One region of the Pseudoalteromonas sp. 2CM41L genome, then DNA from elsewhere that is predicted to be linked to it. Evidence: riboswitches for the same ligand, from Rfam matches in the RefSeq annotation. Region 1 holds a riboswitch; the other holds the start of a gene.
What was found. A riboswitch is a leader RNA that binds a small molecule or an ion and turns the genes downstream of it on or off. The one in region 1 is predicted to bind lysine.
Positions count from the first base shown of each region.

Region 2: it holds a riboswitch for lysine, as region 1 does, so the genes downstream of both, dapA (4-hydroxy-tetrahydrodipicolinate synthase) here and lysC (lysine-sensitive aspartokinase 3) in region 1, are expected to answer to the same signal.

Region 1 covers NZ_JALNTN010000003.1:127,745-135,666, forward strand. The annotation lists gene MTF64_RS05440 (hypothetical protein) at 1-1,221, opposite strand, end outside; lysine riboswitch at 1,512-1,684, shown strand; gene lysC (lysine-sensitive aspartokinase 3) at 1,761-3,146, shown strand; gene MTF64_RS05450 (4'-phosphopantetheinyl transferase superfamily protein) at 3,165-3,908, opposite strand; gene MTF64_RS05455 (sodium-dependent transporter) at 4,047-5,369, shown strand; gene MTF64_RS05460 (2-hydroxyacid dehydrogenase) at 5,436-6,416, opposite strand; gene MTF64_RS05465 (glutathione peroxidase) at 6,719-7,270, opposite strand; gene MTF64_RS05470 (NAD(P)-dependent oxidoreductase) at 7,387-7,922, shown strand, end outside.
Region 2 covers NZ_JALNTN010000009.1:83,485-91,406, reverse strand. The annotation lists gene MTF64_RS12105 (bifunctional GNAT family N-acetyltransferase/hotdog fold thioesterase) at 1-173, shown strand, start outside; gene MTF64_RS12100 (phospholipase A) at 246-1,280, opposite strand; gene MTF64_RS12095 (succinylglutamate desuccinylase/aspartoacylase family protein) at 1,490-2,611, opposite strand; gene MTF64_RS12090 (PLP-dependent decarboxylase) at 2,617-3,822, opposite strand; gene MTF64_RS12085 (2,3,4,5-tetrahydropyridine-2,6-dicarboxylate N-succinyltransferase) at 3,822-4,562, opposite strand; gene dapA (4-hydroxy-tetrahydrodipicolinate synthase) at 4,578-5,462, opposite strand; lysine riboswitch at 5,591-5,787, opposite strand; gene MTF64_RS12075 (DNA-3-methyladenine glycosylase I) at 5,982-6,686, shown strand; gene MTF64_RS12070 (protein adenylyltransferase SelO family protein) at 6,689-7,922, shown strand, end outside.

The DNA of each region.
Region 1 (7,922 bases):
CGAAAAATGTTGGCCGGCAATTTTTACGCGTGTTTTTTCATCGCTTTGGCTAATGTGAATTTCACTGTCGCTGACTAGTTTTTGATATAAAAATAGCATTTCGTCGGCGTCTAATTCTGGGTAGCTTTCATCTAAAAATTGCAGTAATGGCTGGGGCTTTTTACGTTTTTTATTAAAGCGTTTTGCAAAGCTTGTTTTAACATCGTGGTAATCAGGAATGTTTGGCGTAACAAATGCCGGCACGTCTTGTTGCTCTGGGAGCTGGTATTCTTCGTGTTCAAATTCTACCAAGCTTGCCATATAGGCAACTATATGACGCTGCTGGCCAAGCGAATAACGCTGCGCATCGCTTACAAAGTTTGGTTGTACCGCGCTTAGCATGTTGTCTACGCCATTTTTACGCACAAGGCCCAGCACTTTTGCTGCCTGGCGGGTAATTAGGTTATTACGGCGTAGCTCTTCGCGCAGTGGCATAAGCATATCGGCACTTTTGCGTAAGCTTTCTCGGCCAACTAAATGCATTTCGAGTATCCGAGTACGCAATTGCTCAAGCATACGTTTGTCGTTGTAGGCTTTACCTGAGCGTTCAATGTGCTCTATTTGCTTACTTATTTGTTGCTCAATAAGTGTAAAACAGGCATGAAAGTCACCGCGAATATCGACCATTTCAAGCATCGGCTCTATGTATTCGTCAAAGGCTTCTATTACCGCTTTGTAGCGCTTTTGCAAAGATTGCACCGCGTGATCAGATTTAGCTTGCTCAACAATGTTTAAAATAGCGTTTTCGTTGTGCGCGTAAAGCTTCATTATTTTACGCACCCGATCATCCATAATGCGGCTATAGCGGCGTAAATCGTCAAAGTCTTCTATTTCGCCGGCATTATCTAATCGGTTTCCTAGGCGTGCTAAATCATCAACCAAAACGCTAATTTCTTGTGCTAAACCTAGGTGTTCTTCTTGTAATAAAAAGGTCGCAAAATCGGCAATGGCGCGGTTTATTTCAAGCTGGGATGATTTAGCCAATGGAATAAGTATATCTTGATTGAGCAAACGATTTGTTTCTTTGTAAATGCGCTCGTTTGTCCATGTGGGCTGTTTTTGCTTAATGGCGTTTTGCACGTCTTTGAGGCTAAAGTCGGCCATTTTAAAACGTTTAAATAATAGCTCTAAAACACCCCAATGTTCGCTAAGGGTATTAAGCAGCTTTTTAGCTGGGATCATAATGCGGTGATACATCCTAGTAATGAGTTAACTACACTTAAAGCAGAGCGTAGTTTTTATATTTTTATAATAAAAAGTACTCGTTATTAACTGGCTTAATTTACACATTTTTTTAGCTGGCGTACAGGCGAGTTATATTAAGCGCTGTAAAAGTAGCCAGCAATGTAAACCTTGGCTAAATTATTCGCGTTATATTAACTAAAACACCTTGACAGCTAGACGTCTAAACGATAACTTTCAAAGCCCCGCTACACAGTGGGGTTTTGTTTTATTAGCCACAGGTTAATACAACATTCAGAAGAGGTGCGATACTTAGGTATTTAATGGTAGGTGACGAACGCCCATAACCATTAAAGAGGGAAGTACTCGCCGAGGAAAACAAGGTTACGTCAACCATGTTTTTCGGTTTATGGGGCTGAATCCCCAAAACTGTCACCAACTTAGGTGGAGAGCTTCTGGCAGTGGACACATCTTATTTGCATTCCTTTGCCAAGTTCTTCTTGTTTTTTAGCGGTTTGGATACCGCGAAAGGAGACGAAATGACTACCCAATCAGTGCCACAAACAGTATCAGGCGCAAAATCAGATTACATCGTTGCCAAATTTGGCGGAACCAGTGTTGCAAACTTTGAAGCGATGAGTCGCTGCAGCGAAATTATTGTTGCAGATAAAAGCGTACGTATTGTAGCTGTGAGCGCCAGTGCCGGCGTAACTAACCACTTAGTTGCACTGTGCAAACCCGACCTTAGTAAAGAGCAGCGCCAAGAACACATCGATGGCGTATTGGCTATTCAACAGGCTATTTTAGATGAGCTGTCGCTTGATGCCGATTTAGCGGTGGGTTTTAACGAGACGTTAAAAGCATTTCAAACGTTAGCCCTTGAAACACTCACCACTGATCAACAACACGATGAGCTGCTTAGCTTTGGCGAGCGTTTATCGTCTTATTTATTTGCTCAAGTGCTGCGCTTAAAAGGCTTAAATGCAGATAGGTTTGATGTACGCAAAGTGCTTAAAACTGATAGCCAATTTGGTAAAGCAACGCCCGATGTTGCGGCCACTGCACAAGCTGCTAAAGACCTATTAATTCCGTTATTAGATGAGCAAGTAATAATTACACAAGGGTTTATTGGTAGTGATGAATTTGGCCAAACCACAACGCTTGGTCGTGGTGGCTCTGACTACAGCGCGGCGTTATTAGCAGAGGCTATTAACGCCAAAAGTGTACATATTTGGACCGATGTAGTGGGTATTTTTAGCACCGACCCGCGTTTATGCGCTAAGGCAACGCCAATTGCCCGTTTAAGCTTTGATGAAGCCGCAGAAATGGCGACATTTGGCGCAAAAGTATTGCACCCTGCGACAATTTTACCAGCAAGCCGTAGCCATATTAATGTATTTGTAGGCTCTAGCCGCGAGCCAGAGCGCGGAGGAACGTGGATTGAGCGTGAAAAATCGCAGCAGCCAGGTATTCGTGCCGTTACGCAGCGTAAAAACCAAATATTGCTAACGCTTAAAAGCCCAGAAATGTTATTAGCAAGTGGCTTTTTGGCCCGTGTATTTACTATTTTAAGTGAATTTAATATATCGGTAGATTTAGTTACTACCTCAGAAATTAGTGTTGCCATAACCCTAGATAACGCGCCTAATGCCTCGCGACCTGAGCTTGAGCAAGCGTGTTTAGATAAATTGGCCGAATTTTGTCATGTATCGGTTGAAAACAACTTAACCTTAGTGGCGCTTATAGGGTCTGAAATACAGCTACGCCAGCACGAAATGAACTTAATGAACGTATTAAAAGACTTTAATATTCGATTAATTTGTCATGGTGCAAGCAAGCACAACTTATGCTTTTTAGTAGAGCAAAGCGAGTCAGATACCGTGGTACAAGCAATACACAGCCGCTTATTAGAAAGCGCTGCTTAAGCTTTTAAAGCCAAGTTATTAAGTATCTAAGTTATTAAGTATAAAGCACCGCCAGTCGGTGCTTTTTTTATGCGCCACGCTTATATCAAACTCCTCATTGGCAACCGTTATGGTGTTACTCGATGCTGTTAGGTTTAACAAAGAAAATTCATCAAATACATTTGGGCTAAGCAATTGCGCTATTGGGCGGCTAGTTGCTTTAGCGAGTGCCTCTTTTAAGGTCCAAATTCTAAAAAAGCGGTTGGCTTGCTCTTTTATAGCCAAAGGCGCGGTAATTAAGGCAATTTCAGCCTTATGATAAAAATGCTTAGCGAGCTTTTCGAATGGGCGTTTTAAGTTTATTTTTTCAATATCAAAGCCAAACTCCGCCTTAGTAACATTAAGTGCTACACCAACTAAGCCATGCGAGTGCGAAATACAGGTATTAATAACGGTGTGGTTTATATGGAGCTGTAGTTTTGAGCATTCTTCATTAAAGTGGGTGCTCATTTTATTAAGCGGTATGTGTGCGTATTGGGGCTGAGTATGCTTTGCAAGTTGCTTTAGTAATATACGCGATGCTACATATTCTTGCTTTGCTTGCATGCGTTTACGACGATTTATAACGCTTAGCTCAAATGGGCTTAGGTATTGGGTTAAATCAAGGTGTTCTACATTAAGTGTGTTGGCATTAAACACTAAAATAGTATTGTTGCTAGGGGGTAAATCGCTATAAAAAGAGGGAGCAATACTTAGGGTGTTTTTAAAAAAGTGGTTAGTCATACGCGCTTAAAATAAGTGAGTGCTGTAATTATGAGCGGTTAACAGCGCTTATTTATGCCAAAAGCAATTTTATTACTCAGTTGGCATTAAATATGGTTTAATTCACAATAATCAAAGAATAACAGAATTTGTAGATGTATGGCACAAGTGCGTGATGGATTTCAAAGCCGTTTTGGTTTTGTTTTAGCCGCTGCAGGCGCAGCAGTGGGTTTAGGTAATATTTGGGGTTTTCCTACGCAGGCGGCCAACCATGGTGGCGGTGCATTTTTATTGGTTTACTTTGTAGTTATATTTTTACTTGCGCTACCTGCGCTTTATACCGAACTTTATTTAGGCCACCAAGCGCAAGCAAACCCAGTAAAAGCATTGGGTAATGCGTGGCAAAATACCAACAAAAAAGTAGGGGCTGCCGCAGGATATATTGGCCTTGCGGGCGCTGTGGTTATGCTTAGCTTTTATTCTATTGTAGCTGGGTGGATGCTCTCTTACGCGATAGAGCCTATTACTACATTTTTTGGTTTTACCGCCGCAAGCGAATTTTTACACAGCGACTCTATGGTGCGTAATTTTATATTTACGCCGCTTATGCTTATTTTAACCGCCAGCATTATTTTAAAAGGGGTTAAATCTGGGATTGAAACCTGGTCACGCCGTTTAATGCCATTGTTATTGGTGCTACTAATAGGCTTAATTTTTTATATAGCCAGTTTAGAAGGCGCCAGCGAAGGGTTTGCTGCTTATTTAATTCCTAATTTTAGCCAAGTGCTTGACCCAAATTTAATTATTGCTGCAATGGGGCAGGCGTTTTTCTCGCTTTCATTAGGGGTTGGCTGCATGATGATTTATGGCTCGTACCTGCAGCCAGATGCAAACCTGCCAAAACTAACTGCAAGCGTTGCACTACTTGATACCAGCGTGGCATTTTTAGCAGGTTTACTGATAGTGCCTGCAATTTATGTAGCGCAGCATAACGGGGTAGAGGTGTTTAGCGGCGGAAAACTTATAGGTGAAGGGCAGCTTATATTTGCTATTTTGCCTGAGCTTTTTAGTACCATGGGCGAAATTGGTTTACTAATTGGGTTACTGTTTTTTGTACTTATGTCGATTGCATCGGTTACATCGACTATTTCTACCACAGAAATACCGGTAGCGTTTTTAGTAGAAAACCACCGCGTAGATCGTACTAAAGCAACGTGGGCCGTTAGCCTAGTGGTGTTAATATGCGCTAGTGCAATAATATTAAACTTTGAGTGGCTATTTGGTTTAGTAATCATGCTATTTACTCAGTACCAACTACCACTTATGGGGCTATTTTATTTTATAACCGCAGGTTGGATGTGGAAACGCGGTAATAAGCTTCATAAAGCCAGCACCGGCACGCATTACTGGTTTGCTCAATACATTCGTTTTGTGTGCCCAGTATTAATGACTCTTGTTTTTGCAAACGTTGCGTTTGGCTAAAGTATTTTAAGCTTTACCCGTTATGTAAATAGCAAAACGGGTAAAGCAAATTAATGGGCCGCGGCTTTATAAAACCTCATTGGTTAAAGGTCTCTGTTCATTAATTTCTATTGCGTTTTGTATGGTGGTATTGGCAATTTCGCTAAGGGCCTCTTGAGTAAAAAAGCCTTGGTGGCCAGTTATTAATACGTTTTTAAAACTAACTAAGCGCGAGAATATATCGTCTTGGTTTATTTCGTCGCTATGGTTTTTAAAAAATAGCTCTGACTCCTGCTCGTACACATCAAGCCCTAAATACCCTAGCTTTTTAGTTTTAAGCGCATTTATACACGCTTTGCTATTAACTAGCGCACCGCGCGAAGTGTTAATTAGCATTACCCCAGGTTTCATTTTATTAAATGCATCGTCGTTTATTAAATGGTGTGTTTGCTCATTCAGTGGGCAGTGCAATGAAATTATATCGCTTTGAGTAAGCAGCGAATCTAAATCGGTAATGGTGTAATTGCCAGATGTTGCAAAAGGGTCGCACACTAAAACATGCGCGCCAAAGCCATTTAAAATATTACAAAGGGCAAGGCCAATTTTACCACAGCCTATAATGCCAACTGTTTTGCCGTGTAAGTTAAAGCCTAATAAACCGTTTAAATCAAAGTTGTCTTCGCGTACGCGGTTATAGGCTTTATGTGTTTTACGGCTAAGGGTAAGCATAAGTGCAACACAGTGCTCAGCTACGGCTTCTGGGCTGTATGCGGGCACTCGTAATACCTTAATGTTGTGTGCTTTGGCAGCCACTAAATCAACATTATTAAACCCTGCGCAGCGAAGTAAAATAGTATTAATTCCTTGCTCAGCAAGGTGCTCAATAACGAGGGCGTTAACTGTGTCGTTTACAAATACACACACAGCATCAAACCCTTTAGCAAGCAGGGCTGTTTGCTCGTTCAGTGCTTGCTCAAAGTAACAAATCTCTATTTGAGGGTGCTTGTTAATACTGCGCTCAAAAAAAGGCTGCTCGTATTTTTGCGTACTAAAAAAAGCAATGTTCATGTTATTTACTCCAAAGCCTAGCTGTTATAGCAATCCGTATAATCAAGTGATCTATTTTGAGGATGTAAAAACGCGTTGATAGTAAGGCAAAAAATTCGCTATTTAGTTGTTCTCGGCAATTGCTCCTGCATTGCTCTACCTTCTGCATCCATGCAGTCGTAAATGAGAGTTTTTAGCGCAGATAGCGACACGTTTAGCCCCTAAAAATGATTAAGTATTATTGCTGATTGGTATTATACGTAACCTTAAACTAGTTTAATAAAGCATGCTTGAGTAACCACCCATTTATTGATTTAGAATAATTAAGCGCCTTTTAATGCATTAAAGTTGGGTATTATTTTTGCGTTATTTAAATTATTAGCGTTTAGTGCGCTAGGTAAATTTGCCTCAATGACCTGTTTAAGCGTTTCGGGCTTGGTGCGCGGCGCATAACGTGCAACGAGCTGACCTTGTGGGTTAATTAAAAACTTGGTGAAGTTCCACTTTACTGCGCGGTTTTGCGAAATACCACGGGTATGCGACTTTAAATAATTAAACAGCGGATGCGCCTCGGGCCCATTTACCATTACCTTACCAAACACTTTGAACGACACGTCAAATTGCCCTTGATAAAAGTCTTTAATCGCGAGGTTATCAAGCGGCTCGTTTTGGCCAAATTGATGACACGGAAACGCTAAAATAGTGAAACCGCTATTTTTATATTCCTGATAGAGCTTTTCTAGCGAACTTAATTGCACCGAAAAATTACATTTACTTGCTGTATTAACAATAAGTACTGTTTTGCCTTTTAGCTGGCTAAGCGCAAAGCTTTCGCTGTTGTACAAAGGGGCACTAAATTGATAAATACTATCCATGGTTACCTACTTATTTCCTTACGTTGGAAATTTATAAAGACTTAATTCGCTTTTTAAGCAGCCGATTGACATAATCGGGCATAGTTTCTAAGTTAGCAGGAAAATAAGGCACTTTTATGTCAATCAATGTTGCATTTATAGGTTTAGGGGTAATGGGTTACCCAATGGCAGGGCATTTAGCAAAAGCGGGCTTTAATGTGTGTGTATATAACCGCACTCAGGCAAAGGCGCAAAGCTGGGTAGATGAGTATGCAGGAAGCTTTGCTACCACGCCGCGAGAAGCTGCAAATAATGCTGATATTGTATTTATGTGTGTAGGTAATGATGATGACTTACGTGCGGTTGTTTATGGTGAAAATGGTGTTTTAGCGGGGATGGCCGTTAATAGCATTTTGGTTGACCATACTACTACATCGGCCGAAGTAGCCCGTGAAGTAGCAGAAAAAGCAGCCCTGCAAAATATAGATTTTATAGACGCGCCCGTATCAGGCGGACAAGCAGGTGCTGAAAACGGCGTGCTTACAGTCATGGCAGGCGGTAACGAAGCTGTTTTCACTAAAGTGCAACCCGTAATGGCAGCATATAGCCGTTTTAGCCAGTTATTAGGCGATGTGGGCGCAGGGCAGTTATGTAAAATGGTTAATCAAATTTG
Region 2 (7,922 bases), on a different contig from region 1:
ACTTAAAACCACTTAATACCGACCCACGCGGTTGTGTTGATGTGCAAACCTGTAAAGGTAAGCTCAGTGAGCTGGAAACAACAGGCAAAGCAAGCTACGTAGTACCTGTTACTATATTTGATGGCAGCGATGTTGTTGCAGAGTTTGAAGGGGTGTTTGCCGTTAAAAAATAACGAGTAACGCTTTAATAAAAAAGCCAAGCACTTTATAAAAGGGCTTGGCTTTTTTTATGGTGTATTAATAAATTATAGTAAATCGGTAAGTAATATACCTACACCAATACGCTCTACATCAGCGTTATAATCAATTAGGCTCTCACCGTAACCGTTAAAGTATTGCGCGTAGCCACGTAAACGACCCCAAAGCGGGAATGACCAATCTAGTTGAAGTGCACCACGGTTATCTGAATTTAAATTGTTACGAGTCATAAAGCTAAACTCGTGATCGTGATAACGATACGCCCCGCCAAATTCAAAGTAACCCATGTATTTGTAAATATCTGGATTGTCGTCGCCATCGGCTTCTAATATATTGTCTTTTTCATCCTCGGCAATGCGATACCAAGGTTTAAAGCTAAATACAAAACCGCTCTTTTCCCATATAAAATCGGCGTAAATTCGGTTCCATGAACGAGAGTTTGGCTGGCTGCGGCCATTAGATTGGTGCGAAATACCCAGCGCTATGGCCATTTCGTCGCCCCAAAGTACGTTTTCTTGGTCTAGGTAGTTTACCCAAAATATTTCTGGTTCGTAGTTGGTTTCACGAAACGGAGAAGAAATCTCTGAGTTATAAATTTGCCAATACGACTGCAAGGTAAAGCCAAAAAATATGGCTTGGTCGTCATCTGCAAAATCATCATACAGTGGCACTTTAATAGAAAGCTGGTATTTAGCCTCTAGGTTATCAAGGGGTTCGCCATTTTCTTCATCTGTTAGCTCGTCAAAGCCATCAAAGGGGCGATCGTTAGGGTGCGAGACATACGATAAAGGTAAAATGTAGTTACGTTTATGCGGCGTAATTACGTTACGATTTTTTTTGCTTACCTCTTCGCGAGCCTTACGTTTATCAAGTGCGGTAAGTTGTTTGTTTTCTTCAAGGGCGGAGCATTTTGTGCGCAGCTCGTCTAAGGTTTGCTTACCATCGCCACCAATTACTTCATTTAAAATACATTGCTTAACTAGCTCTATGTCGTTGTCTTGTTCATTTTTTTTAACCTCTTGTTGGGCAAAAGAGGGTGTGCTTAGTAAAGCCGTAACTGCAATCCAATAACGCCAGCTCATTGTTTATTCCTTTGAGAGTAAGGTAGATTTATAAATTATAACGTGTTTTTACATTTGTAACGGTGAACTTTCACTGAATTTACACTTATTTGATTACCTTACGTTTACACCGTTATCACAGATCAAAAAAAGCGGCATATAGCCGCTTATATTGTAAGTTAGTTAACTTACTCTCACGCAATGAGAAGGGGGAGTTATAGCGCGGTGCGTTATAACTCAAATACGTTAGTAAAAAACTTATAAAGTTCAGTGCCTTGGTTTACGCTTGCTGAGGCAAAATGCAAAATAGCAATTGCATCGCAATCAAGGCTTAATGTTTGTAGGGGTTGCTCAGTTAAATAGCGCTCCATGCGTAATATATAGGCTATTGGCTCACCTGCCTTTATGTGTGCGCCTAATGGGGCAACATATTCAACCATGCCGCCAATCGGCGCATAATAAGCAAAGTAGTCATCTAAATGGCACGCATAACGCGTCATCTGCTTAGGTTGATGTGCTGCATCTACCAATACATTTTTATGGTTCAAATAGCTTAAAATGCTGTTTGCATCATCAAAGGCGGCTGCTAAATCTATTTTTTCTTGGCTGCCTAGCTCTACTGTAAAGGCCTCAACCTGTACATTAAAGTTCCTGCCTTGCGCACTAAGTGCATCACTTAGATGCCACCATGGGCAAAAGCTAGCTTCATCCATTGCGCCATCAAAGTCGCTTGGAATTAGCAGTACGTGTTCAATATTAAAATAACGTGCGCTGTCGCTGGCATACGTTGGACAGTACAGATGCTTACTTGAAATAGGCCCCGTATGTAAGTCGAGCACGATATCGGCTTGATGCGCAAGCTTTTGCAGGTTAAGCGCAATGCGTTTACCGGTATTGAGCAAGTAAGCTGGGCCGTTAAGTTTGGCATCTATTTCATCAAGCAGGGCTTTTTTAAAATTACTTTTTAAAGCTGCATCGTCGTACTGGCTATGCTCGTGTGCAAACTGGGTAACTAAATCACTATTGTAGTGATACATACGGTTCCAGTTAGTGCCAGTAATAGGGTCGAATCGGCCAAGGGTAAATTCCCCTGATTTTTGATTACAACCTATAGGGTTAGCATAAGGTACTAAGGTAATGTCGCCTTTTAAATTGAGCTGTTTTAACTGCTCTAGCAGCTGAAAAATAACCGCGTTACCTTGTACCTCGGCGCCATGCATATTGGCTTGAATATACACGCTTGGCCCGCTGCCATCGCCTTTTAAGCGATACACCGGAATAGTTAGGGGTAAGCCGTTTGCTACTTCCCCTACTACAATGTTTTCTTGGCTAATGGGTGTTGTTATGCTCATGTTTATTACCTTAAGTAGTGACTGGCATCTTCTGCTTGGCGCACACAGGTGAGCTCGCCATTTTGTAACACGTATTCTGCAGCTAGTTCATGGCATAAAAAATAGGGCATGCTTTCGGTAAAACCATAGGCGCCACATTGGCTAAACACTAGCCAGTCTTGCTCGTTTAAATCGCTTGGTAGGCTATGCTCGCCTAAGCAATCAAGGGCAGTACATAATGGGCCATATAAGCTCATTGCTTGTTCTGGCGCTGTTGATTCGCGCAGTAACGCCGCAGGAAAATCTTGACTTGTAACAGCTGGGCGCAATAAGTGGTTAATACCACCGGTTAAAATAACTTGCTGTTGCCCGTAGTTTTGTTTGCACTCAACGACGGGGTTAGCGTAATGACCGCATTCGCCTACAGCGTAACGGCCAAGCTCCATCCAAAGCTCGTCTACACCCGCATCTTTTTTAATTTTTGCCAGCGCGGTGATTAATCCATCCCACTCAAGTGTTGCATCGTTTGATGTGTAAGGAATACCTAAACCGCCGCCTAAGTCTAAAATTTTCAGGTTTATATTTAAGTTATTAGCCAAGGTGGTAAGCGGTGCAATCATTTGCGACCACAGCTCGCTTAGCTTTTGTGTGCTAAGCATGTTGCCCCACTGAAAAATATGTAGGCCATCAAAATTAAGTGCTGGGTAATCGCCAGTATTGAGTGCTTGCCATTCATCGCAACCAAGCCCAAACGGAGTAAGGCTGTCACCCCCTAATGGGTTTTTTTCACCTTCTGGCCAGCGTAATTGCACACGCAGTAATACTTGCAGCTGCGTATTTTGCAGCTGCGCTTGCTGGTTTAACCAACGTACTTGATTGAGGCTTTCGGCAACAAAAATACGCACGCCGCGCTCAATAAAGTGTTTAATTTGTTTAGGGCTCTTTGCAGGCCCTGTGTTGAGCACGCGCTGTGAACTAATACCTTGTGCAAGGACTTGTTCAAGCTCACCTTTACTTGCTACGTCAAAGTTAAATCCGGCGCTGTCTAGGCATTGAATAACCTTAGAAAGCGGATTGGCTTTTACCGCATACCAAAGCTTTACATCGGTTTGCGCAACTAAACGGGTAAGGTGTGCGTTTAGTTTGTCTAAGTCGTAAACAAAAAAAGGTGTATCAAGTTGCTGAGTAAGTGTATTCACGGCGGCCTTGATAGGCGTGCTCAAAAAGCTCATTATCGTAAAACCTCTTCTAGCAATAACGATGCATCGCTTTGCTCGTCGCGGTATTTAACAATGAGTGCACACGACATGCTTAAGCCTTGCTCACGAGCCCATTCGTTAGACGCAGGGCGAGAGCCTGGTATTACAATAGCGTACTCTGGAATTGGCTCGCCTTTATCTAGCTGGCGCTCGTTAACACAGTCGTAAACCGGAATAGTGGCAGATAAACGCACACCTGGGGCAAGTACAGCGCCTTTTTTAACCACTACGCCTTCAACAATAACACAACCTGCGCCAATAAACGCATCGTCTTCAACCACGACTGGGCTTGCCCCAATTGGCTCAAGTACACCACCAAGTTGAACAGCTGCGCTTAAATGTACATTTTTACCAACTTGTGCACATGAACCCACTAATGCGTGGCTATCAACCATAGTACCTTCGTCGATGTATGCGCCAATATTTACGTACGCTGGTGGCATAATAATAGTGCCTTTAGCTACGTAGGCACCGCGGCGAACACTGGTGCCACCTGGTACCATACGCACGCCATCGTCAGTGCTAAATTCTTGCGGTGCAAGGTTGTGCTTATCAACAAACCCGCCTGCAAACTCGGTGTTAGTGCCATTTTTAAAGGCTTCTAAAATGCCTTGTTTTACTTCTACGTTAGCTTCCCATTGGCCGCTTTCGTTTTGTGATGCTGCGCGTACTGCGCCCGATTCTAAATTATTTAGTAGTTCTAACCAGCTCATTATAAAAACCTGTGTTTAATGCCAAGATAAAATGGTGTCGTTTGCAGTGGTAATGCAATCGGTTTGCGTTAACTCAAGATGCGTTAAAGGTGGACGCAGCAGTGGGCTATTTAAACGCCCTTGCTGGTGCATTAGCACTTTAACGGGAATAGGGTTTGCTACAGCAAATAGGCTATTGATAGCCCGAGTCCACTGAGCAAATAAATTGGGGTGTTGACCGCTTAGGCTGCGCTTTACAAATTCGTGTGTTTGCAAAGGCCATGCATTGGCCGCAACCGAAACTAAGCCTTTTGCACCTGCTTGGGCAAAGTAGGGCATAAGTGCATCGTCGCCACTGTATAGCGCTAAATTAGGCGCGGCTTGTCGGTATGCTTCAAATTGGGTGATGTTGCCACTGGCTTCTTTTAAAGCCCACAGTTTTGGGTGCGCTTTTAAGTTTTCAATGGTTTCGATAGGAATGCTTACACCGCTGCGCCCAGGTACGTTGTACAACATACACGGATGCGCGCTTTCGTTTAATAAGCTTTCGTACCAATGTGTTTGACCTACAGCCCCTGGTTTTGCATAAAGAGGCGAGCCTAATAAGTAGCTGTGAATAGGTAATTGGTTACAGTAGCTAACCCATTCTTTTTGTTGGGCCAAGTTACTACCACCAACAGCAACCATAAGCGGTACACTGGGTTTTAATTGGCACACGTGCTCAACAATGCCTTGCTGCTCTTTAAGCGTAAGGGCTAAGCCTTCACCTGTGCTACCGAGCAGTAAAATACCGTTGCGTGCCGCTTCTTGTTCGCTAACAAGTGTTGTGAGCGTGTCGTAGTCAACATTACCTTGTTGATCAAACGGCGTAACAAGCGCTGTCCACAGTGCGTAGTCGTCTAAATTGAAGTTGTGAATCATCTCTTACGAACCTATAAGGTGTTCGAGATATTAAGGAGGCTGTATGATGTGAGCCGCATTAACGTCGTTCGAACAGTATTCGAAGAGCGAATGGGCTTAAAATAATAGGGCGCACGGCCTTATTATTTAAGACCAGAAGCTCTCCACCAAACTAATAAGCTGCTCTAAAACAGCTATTGGTGACAGTCGCTAGGATTCAACCTAGTCGCCCGAAGTAATTGCTTCGCAAAAGCGTTTACCTCTCGGCGGTATTCCCCTCACATATGCTCACTGGAGTTTGCGCTCCTAACATACGCTACCTGAATAACGCACCTCTTCTAGCCCTTTGTATTTTGTTTAACCGCAAAAGGTTTAACAAAATACAATTTAAATAGGGTAATTGCGGCGATTAAAACATTTTAGCCGTCTAGGTGTCAAGTTGCAGGATACAGATTAGTTCATCGAAAATGTGGGTGGTTACGTATTAGCTGCTTTTCTCGTAAACTAACCCTATGAGCAGTGATGAGGTATTTAATAAGTATGGAAAAATTTAGCGATATTTATCAGCGAGCAGTAGAGCGAAAAGGTTCTGAAAAAATGCTTAAGTTATTACTAGCAAAACCCTTATCTAAAAAAGCATTAAGCGCATTAAGTGACGACGACTGGCTTGAAGAGTTTACCCGTAAAGTATTTCAAAGCGGGTTTTACTGGTCGGTAATAAACAGTAAATGGCCAGGTTTTAGAGAGGTTTTTTGGCAGTTTAGTGTTGATAAATTACTTATGATGCCGCCCGATATGCTCGAGCAAAAAGCAACTGATGAGCGTATTATTCGTAATTATAAAAAGGTAAAAACAATTCCTGAAAATGCCTACATGATCCACGAAATAGCTCAGGAACATGGCAGTTTTAGCAAGTTTGTAGCTAACTGGCCAAGCGATGACATTATTGGTTTATGGACATATTTAAAAAAACACGGCGCCCGTTTGGGTGGAAATACTGGCCCGTATGCCTTGAGAGCGCTTGGTAAAGATACTTTTTTACTTTCGCGAGATGTGGAAAGTTACCTAAGAGCGCACAAAATTATAGATGGCGGTCTGCAAACTAAAAAATCGCTCACTGCCGCACAGGCATTTTTTAACGAAATGCAAAAGCAAAGTGGTTTGAGCCTGCAAGAACTTAGCTTAATTGTGGCTTACGGCGTGGGCGACAATCGCGTAGGCATAAGCCAACAAACAGAGGATTAACCATGAAACTAGTGCCAAGATACACAGACATAGCAGATAACTTTGCAATAGAGGATCAACCTTCAAGCGTTGCTGCCCCGCAATTACTTTTGTGGAACGAAGTCTTAGCACAGCAGTTTAATATAGATGTTGAGCCAGCGCTGCGCGCCAGTACTTTTGCTGGTAACGAGCCACAACCGGTAAGTGCTGTAGCGCTTGGCTATTCTGGGCATCAGTTTGGGCACTTTTCGCCGCGCTTGGGTGATGGGCGAGCGCACTTACTGGGTGCTATCAGCGATGATAAAAATCAGCTGTGGGATATTCAGTTAAAAGGCTCAGGCGCCACGCCTTTTTCAAGAGGAGGCGATGGACGATGCGCATTAGGCCCCGCTATTCGCGAGTATATTATGAGCGAGGCTATGCACAGCTTAGGGATAAAAACCACGCGGTGTTTGGCTGTTGTCGGCACAGGCGAAGCTGTTTATCGTAATCCGCCGCAACCTGGCGCAATTGTTACTCGCTTAGCAAGTAGCCATATTCGCGTTGGCTCGTTTCAGTATTTAGCAACTCAAGGTGATGTAGAGGGATTAAAAAAATTAGCTGATGTAGCCATTGAACGCCATTACCCAAGTATTCAATCAACTGCGGCTCAGCGCTATTTAGACTTTTTAGCAGCCGTTATAAATAGTCAGCTAGCGCTGGTTATTAGCTGGATGCGAGTGGGCTTTATTCATGGCGTTATGAATACTGATAATACCTTGATAAGCGGCGAAACTATCGACTACGGCCCGTGTGCAATGATGAATACCTTTGATTTTGATACCGTGTTTAGCTCAATTGATAAGCAAGGTCGCTATGCCTATGGTAATCAGCCAAATATTGTAAGTTGGAACTGCGCGCGTTTAGCCGAGAGCCTAATCCCGCTAATAGATGAAGATGACGAACAAGCTGTAAGTTTAATGACGCCGCTAATTAATCAGTTTTCTACGTTATTTAACGAGCAATATAATCAAATGTGGGCACAAAAATTAGGCTTAGCAGGTTATAACGAAGACGATGTAGAGCTTGTAAGTAAGTTATTATTGTTATTTCAAGAGCATAAGCTCGATTACACCAACACCTTTGATGCCCTAACCGAGTCACTAAAGGGTGGCAAAGTGCCAGATAAATTAACGCAATGGGCCCAGTTATGGCAAAAAAGATGTGATGAAAACAGCTATAACCTTATGAGAGCGGCTAACCCAAGGGTTATACCGC